3 regions of the Paenarthrobacter sp. GQ52 genome follow, and region 3 is predicted to be linked to each of the others. Evidence: riboswitches for the same ligand, from Rfam matches in the RefSeq annotation. Region 3 holds a riboswitch; each other region holds the start of a gene.

Region 1 (2,256 bases), on a different contig from region 3:
ACTTCAGCCGCGCCGCCGTCGCCACTTCTGCCGACCCCGACGGGAAGCTGAAGCAGCTGCTCAGCGCGCAGTCGACTGAGAGCATCCAGCGGGCCTCGTCCGTTGGCAGCATGGCCAGCCCCCTGGACACGCTCACCACGGCATCCCCTTTTGGTTACCGCATCAGCCCCCTCACGGGTGGCGCAGGTGACTTCCACCGTGGCCAGGACTTCGTTGCCCAGTGCGGCACGGCTGTGCATGCAGCGGCCACCGGCAAGGTGACGTTCGCCGGATGGCACGAGTACGGCGGAGGCAACCGCGTTGTCGTTGACCACGGCAATGGCCTCGAGACCACGTACAACCACCTGTCGTCCTTCACCGTCCAGGTAGGCCAGACCGTAAACCGCGGCGACACCGTCGCCCTGAGCGGCACCACGGGCGCTTCCACCGGCTGCCACCTCCACTTCGAGGTCCAGGTCAACGGTGAAGTTGTAGACCCCATGGGCTGGCTCTAAGCCATTTGATGGTTGCCTCTCGCATTAGCGGGACGCCCCGTGACCTGAATGTGACATTCGCTTTCAAGTGTTGTAGCGTACAGAGCGCATCGGCTTTTTAGGGGGCCGGTGCACTTGAGTGGATTGCCTAGCTCTGCCACCGCTCAAGGTCCGTTCGCATAAATCGTCTGGCAGGGGCGGGGGAACCACTTCTGGCCTTCGAAAGAAGGCCTTGGGGTTAAGTCGCAAAAGCTTCCTTGGAAGCAGCGCGGCCGGATGACTCCCATCCGAATCCGACAGCTCACCTCGCAGGCATTGGGAGAGGCTACCTACGTGTCATCACGCACTACCCCTGCGCGCCATCGCGCCCAAACGGTTCGCACGAACCCGTTGAACACTCTTTCCAAGGCTGTTTCCTCCAACGCAGGTACCGTGGGCCGCCAGGCCGCCGTCCTTGCAGCAGCCTCAGGCCTCGTCCTCACCGTCGGCTTGCCGGCACAAGCAACAGACACCGACGTTTCCAAGTCGGAGGCCTCCAGCACCCAACAGCTGGTTGCTACCGCGGTGATTACCGCAGAACCGACAGCCACTGTCTCCTTCGAGAGCCCCACCGTGGCCACCCTGGAAGCCCCCAAGGTAGTACAGCGCGCAGCGCAGGTTACCGAGCGCGCGGCGGCCACCAGCGAAGAAACAGCGGAAGCAGTTACAGCGAAGTCTTCCGAGGCCAAGGATTCGGCCTCCAGTGCAGCTGCCTCCGGTCTCGCCGCCATTGCCTACACCGGCATCGGCTCTCCCTACGTTTGGGGCGGAACCACACCCAACGGTTGGGATTGCTCCGGCTTCACCCAGTGGGTCTACGCACAGGCCGGAATCAGCATCCCCCGCGTCAACGCCTGGACGGCCATGACGCCCACCAGCACTCCTGCTCCCGGCGACCTCGTCATGCAGAACGGCGGAGCCCACGTAGGCATCTACGTCGGCAACGGCATGATGATCAGCGCTTTGAACCCTGGCCAGGGAACGCTGCTGCACTCCGTAGCGTCCACCGGCACCTCCTCGTTCTACACCCTCCGCTAGAAAAATCCGGTTCGGGGTCGGCCGGCATTCCCCACATGCTGGCCAACCCACTACCCGCGTGCACCCCAACTGCATGCGGATACGAAAAGAGAAAATCATGACCAGTGCAAACAAGGTTGCACGGCACCGCGCTGAGGCCCCCAAGACCAGCTCGCTTGCCGTCATCGCCAAGGCCGTCAGCAACAACGCCGGTGGCGTTGGCCGCCAGGCAGCAGTTATTGCCGCAGCTTCAGGCCTGGTCCTGACCAGTGGCATCGCAGCCAACGCTGCCGATACCAACGTGGATCGCGAATCGACGTCCACGTCCACTCTTGACGTGCAGTCGGTAGTCCAGGCCACCATCGCCGCGGACTCCACTGTGGCCATCTCCTACGAGCGCCCCGTGGTCACAACGGTGGAAGCCCCGGCTCCCGTAGTAGTCGAGGAAGCTCCGGCTAAGGTTGAAGCCAAGGTCGAGAGCAACGAGGCAACCGCGGTTACCGCCAACGCAGCTCCGGCAGCCAATGCAACCGTTGCCGTCAGCAACGCGACCCCCGCTCCGGCAGCTCCCGCCGCATCCAGCGGCCTCGGTGCCGCTATCGCTGCTGCAGCTTACGCCCAGCTCGGCGTCACCCAGGACTGCACCATGCTTGTGACCAACTCCCTGGCCGCCGTGGGTATCAACTTCCACGACTGGCCCGCTGGCTACCTCTCCCTTGGCCGCACC
Region 2 (2,256 bases), on a different contig from region 3:
CAGGGCCTCCCTCCGGGCCATGGGGAACGATGCCACCACTCCCACGTGATGCAGGCGGCCAGTGTCATCGTGGAGGCCCAGCAGCATCGAGCCAACAACCTTCGCGGTCTTGTGCCAGCGGAAACCGGCCACCACACAATCCGCCGTGCGCTCGTGTTTGGTTTTGAACATCACGCGCTTGTTAGGTTGATAGGCCCCGGTCAACGGCTTGGACAGCACCCCGTCCAGTCCCGCGCCTTCCAACTGCACGAACCATTCCTGCGCCCGCTCGAGATCCGTCACTGCCGGGGTCACATGGACAGGCGGCTCGGCCTTGGCGAGCGCACGCTCCAGGATGGCGCGGCGCTCGGAGAACGGCTTGTCCATGAGGTTCTCGTCGCCCAGCGCCAGGATGTCGAACGCAATCATGGAAGCCGGAGTCTTCTCGGCGAGCATCCTCACGCGGCTGTCGGCGGGATGGATCCTTTGCTGGAGTACCTCGAATTCGAGCCTCTTGCCCTCGATCAGGACGATCTCGCCGTCGATCACGCATTTGTCCGGCAGGTTCTTCCTGAGAGCCTCCACCACTTCGGGGAAGTAGCGGGTCATTGGCTTCTCGTTGCGGCTGCCCAGGATGATCTCGTCGCCATCCTTGAAGACGATGGTCCGGAATCCGTCCCACTTGGGTTCGTAGTGCCCAACATCGGGGATGGTCGGAACGGATTTGGCGAGCATGGGCGAGACGGGTGGCATCACAGGCAGGTCCATAGACAATGTCTACCTGCCGGTGCACCGCGAAGCTAGTGTTAGGCCATGGATATCTTGCTCGTGTTGGCGGCAGTGCTCGGATTCCCGGCCCTGCTGGCCGGCGTTTGGTCCTGGTCATCGCGCCGGAGCAGCCAGGGCAAAGTCCGGCGTGGAGCCACCGGCGGGATGCTTGGAGTCGTGGACGAAGTCTTCCGCCCGGAAACTCATCAAGCCGTGCAGATCCAGAAGATCCAGCATGAGTTGCCGGCTCCCGCACCGGCACCGAAGCCTAAGTCATAGAAACCCCTCGGTTGGGCAGGCCTACCGCCCGTTACATTAATGTGACTTTACTTTCCGGCTCATGTACCGTCGTAGGGCGACCCGTATCTCCGCTGGGCCGCTTCCGGATTGACGCCGAGCTCTGCCGCAATCCGGGATCCGCCAGACCCGCGGCAGAGGCGGGGGACCCACAGTTCCCGGGCTTGGTATCCAAGTCCTCGGGGTGAAGCCGCTTAGGCGGCCGGACGGCCTCGTCCGAACCCGACAGCTAACCTCGAAGGCGTTGAGAGGCAACCACCATGTCCCCAACCATGGATCAGCCGCGCCGCGCCCAGACTGAAGGCGAGCGCACCAAGCCAACCGGACGCCGTCGGGCCCAACCCAGCGGATTCCCCACCGGAAACCCAGATGACACTGGCGCCACTAACACTGACGCTGCTGTAACAGGCACGGTTAACACAGGCACGACGCCGGAACCCGCCACTGCGGCCATGCCCACCACGGTGGCGCCTGCCACTCGTGCGGAAATTCGTGCAGCCGAGCGGGAGCGTGCAGCCCTTGCCGTGATTGCCCCTGAGGCCTCGGCCCCACAGCCGTCGCCCGAACCGTCCGAGCAGGCGGAACCCATGACTGCCGCGATACCTACGGTGCAGCCAGCGGCTCGGAGGTCGACCACACCGGGACCCCCTACCGCGGCGATCCCTATTGTGACCCCGGCCAGCGCACCCCCTGCTGGCGTGGAGCCGGATCCTCAGGAGCTGAGCGCCCAGGAGCCTGCAACCGCGGCCATTCCAGTGGTTCAGGCTTCAACGCCGGAACCTGCCACGACGGCCATTCCAGTAGTGCCTGCCCGCGAAGAATCCGCGAGCACCCCCGAAGCCGCCGAGTCACCGAGCAACGACTCGCCCCGCACCGAGTCCCTGCAAACCGAGTCACCTCGGGGTAAGTCTCCGGCGCAGCTTGCTGCCGCGGCAACGGCGTCGGCAGCACTGGCAAGCCGCAAGGATGTTCGCCGGCAGGCTGCCGCACCCTCTGACGCACCCTCTGCGGCCAGGCCCAGCCTGGGGTCCACCTCCTCCTTCGGCCGCGAACCCCACGCCGCCCTTCGGAAAGCAGCGTCGGTCAAGCACATGAGCCAGCGCATGGCCGTGGTTGCAGGTGCGCTTGGACTAGTGCTGACGGCCGGGACCTTGGGGCAAGCCCTTGAGCTTCCGTTCTTCGGCCAGGAAACTCCTACGCATGAAGCCAGCG
Region 3 (2,256 bases):
ACGGCCGGTCTCAGAACAGGCCTCCACGTATCCGGCCCCCTCGAATCCACTCCACGCCAGTGGGCAGTCCACACAGCCAACGGCGTCCTCTTGGCAGACCACGTAGTAGTCACACGCTGCGCCCAAAGCCAGTTGCGGCGCATGCTCGCCGAACTTGGGATAGCCGTTGGCCAGAACTTCGCGGCCGCCATGCGGGCGGTAGGGATGCACCTGGTGGGCGTTGGGGACCTCATCACCCCGTCTCCCAAGGAAGTGCTGCGGCAAGCCAAGGCAGTGGGCCAAGCCATCTCCTCAAAGGTTGCTCTGCCCGCAGGTCCGGGCATCGCCCTCGCCTAGGGGCACTACACCTGGGCGCACCTCGCCTAGGGGCACTACGCCTAGGGGCCCACACGGGCCCCGCCGCCCACGCGACTATCGACCCGCCGTCGAACGTTCCTCGCTGAACAATCTCTCCCTGCTGAACATTAACAAACAGAACTTAACGCCAAAGGCCGGTACCTCCAAAGACATTAGTCTTTGAAGGCACCGGCCTTTGAACTGAAGCGTGAGGCTTTATGCGCCAGCGCGTACGTAGGTCAGGGGACCCGTTGCGGTCAACCAGCTGATCGGGTGGATACCCGTCTGGTTGCCGTTGATGCCACCGCTGATTGCCTGGCCGTTGCCGATGTAGATAGCAACGTGGCCGGACTGGACGATCATGTCACCGGGCTGGGGATCGCTAACGACCTTGCCGTAGTTCATGAACTGCATGGGACCGAGGTCGCCTACCGGGATGCCAGCGGAGCCGAGAGCCTTCTCGACCATGGCGGTGCAGTCCTGGAAGACGCCGATCTGTGCGTAAGCCGAGGCAACCATGGCTGCGTTGACGCCGCCAACGGCGGGAGCAGCAGCTACAGGAGCAGGGGCAGCCGGTGCGGCGGCCACAGGAGCAGCAACCGCAGCCTGGGCGGCGACGGGAGCTGTTGCAGCAGCAGTGGTGACGGCTGCCTTCTGGACCACAGGGGCCTCAACAACGGGAGCCGGCTTTTCGATGACCGGAGCTGCTACGGAAGCAACGGCCGGACGCTCGAAGTTGACGGTAGCCGTCGCCAGGGCGGTTACAACCTTGGTGGGTGCCTCGGAAACGGTCTCAGCGACCGTTGCGGGGCTGGAGTCGCGCTGAACCGGTGCCTCAGCTGCGTGAGCAGCAATGGAACCGGTCAAAACGAGGCCCGAGGCTGCTGCGATAACAGCTGCCTGGCGGCCAGCGCCGGAAGCGTTGCTGGCTACTGCCTTCGAGATGGAGATGAACGGATTAGGACGTACGCTGTCCGCCTTACGACGGCCGCGAAGAATGCGTGAAGACATGAAAGAGCCTCTCCCGATGCCTGCGAGGTTAGCTGTCGGATTCGGATGGGAGTCACCCGGCCACTATCCCCCGCTGTTCAGCGGAAGCTTCGTGACTTCACCCCAAGGCACGCTCGAAAGCGGCCTAAATTGGGTTCCCCGTCTCTGCCGTAGGTTTGTCTGCGAACGGATTCCGGACTGCGGCAGAGCTAGGCAATCAGGCCGGAAGTGCCCGCTACGTGGAACAGGCACAGGTACTACCGTACGCGATGATTCCTCCGAAGTCACATTTAAGTAACGGGAAGTGGGCTTCTGGCGTGTCGCAGTGTCCGTTTCGAGATATTCGCAGGTACGTAGAAAACCGCGTTATTCCGCGGAAGTATCGCCATCAGGGCTGTTGGAAGCTGCAAGTTTCTTCCGTGCGGTAACAGCAAGGTAAATAACGAGACCCACAGCAACAACAGCCAGCCCGACAATGCTCCAAGGGAAGGGTTGGGAGGCGTCAGCGGCAGGCTCGCTGCTGCCCGTTCCCGGCGCTGCGGTACCCGCCGTCGGTACTGCGGCTGACGGCGCCGACACCGACGGCGAGGCACCAACCGGGCCAGTCGCCGTCGTCGTGCTTCCCGCGGTGGCCGTGAACGTGAAGGTGCCCTCAATGGGGTGGGAATCCGAGCTGACTACACGCCATACCACGGTGTATTCACCAACTGGAGCGCCCTCGCGAAGCTTTTGGACAGCCTGGCTGTCAATGATTTCGACCGGACCGTCCGCCCAGTTCTCACCGCCGGACGTCACGGTGACGCCGGAACCAATCGCGAGCGGGCGGTTGTTGAACGTGATGGAGACCGACGCCGGGACTTCCGCCACGCTGGCACCGTTGGCTGGCGCGGTTGACTCGGCGACGTCGTGCGCGGACGCCGGAGCCGCGGA

What was found. Region 3 has a riboswitch for cyclic di-AMP ahead of AC6CH8_RS08085 (NlpC/P60 family protein). Riboswitches for the same ligand answer to the same signal wherever they lie in the genome.
Region 1: another riboswitch for cyclic di-AMP. It lies ahead of AC6CH8_RS00635 (C40 family peptidase); the one in region 3 lies ahead of AC6CH8_RS08085 (NlpC/P60 family protein).
Region 2: another riboswitch for cyclic di-AMP. It lies ahead of AC6CH8_RS11760 (hypothetical protein); the one in region 3 lies ahead of AC6CH8_RS08085 (NlpC/P60 family protein).

What each region holds. Positions count from the first base shown of each region.
Region 1 is NZ_JCAXEJ010000001.1:134,798-137,053, forward strand. Features, by position in the region: gene AC6CH8_RS00630 (M23 family metallopeptidase) at 1-494, shown strand, start outside; cyclic di-AMP (ydaO/yuaA leader) riboswitch at 640-802, shown strand; gene AC6CH8_RS00635 (C40 family peptidase) at 807-1,550, shown strand; gene AC6CH8_RS00640 (NlpC/P60 family protein) at 1,648-2,256, shown strand, end outside.
Region 2 is NZ_JCAXEJ010000007.1:114,643-116,898, forward strand. Features, by position in the region: gene AC6CH8_RS11750 (ATP-dependent DNA ligase) at 1-747, opposite strand, end outside; gene AC6CH8_RS11755 (hypothetical protein) at 793-1,026, shown strand; cyclic di-AMP (ydaO/yuaA leader) riboswitch at 1,156-1,302, shown strand; gene AC6CH8_RS11760 (hypothetical protein) at 1,305-2,256, shown strand, end outside.
Region 3 is NZ_JCAXEJ010000004.1:204,364-206,619, reverse strand. Features, by position in the region: gene AC6CH8_RS08090 (NAD(P)/FAD-dependent oxidoreductase) at 1-336, shown strand, start outside; gene AC6CH8_RS08085 (NlpC/P60 family protein) at 553-1,347, opposite strand; cyclic di-AMP (ydaO/yuaA leader) riboswitch at 1,351-1,518, opposite strand; gene AC6CH8_RS08080 (copper resistance CopC family protein) at 1,693-2,256, opposite strand, start outside.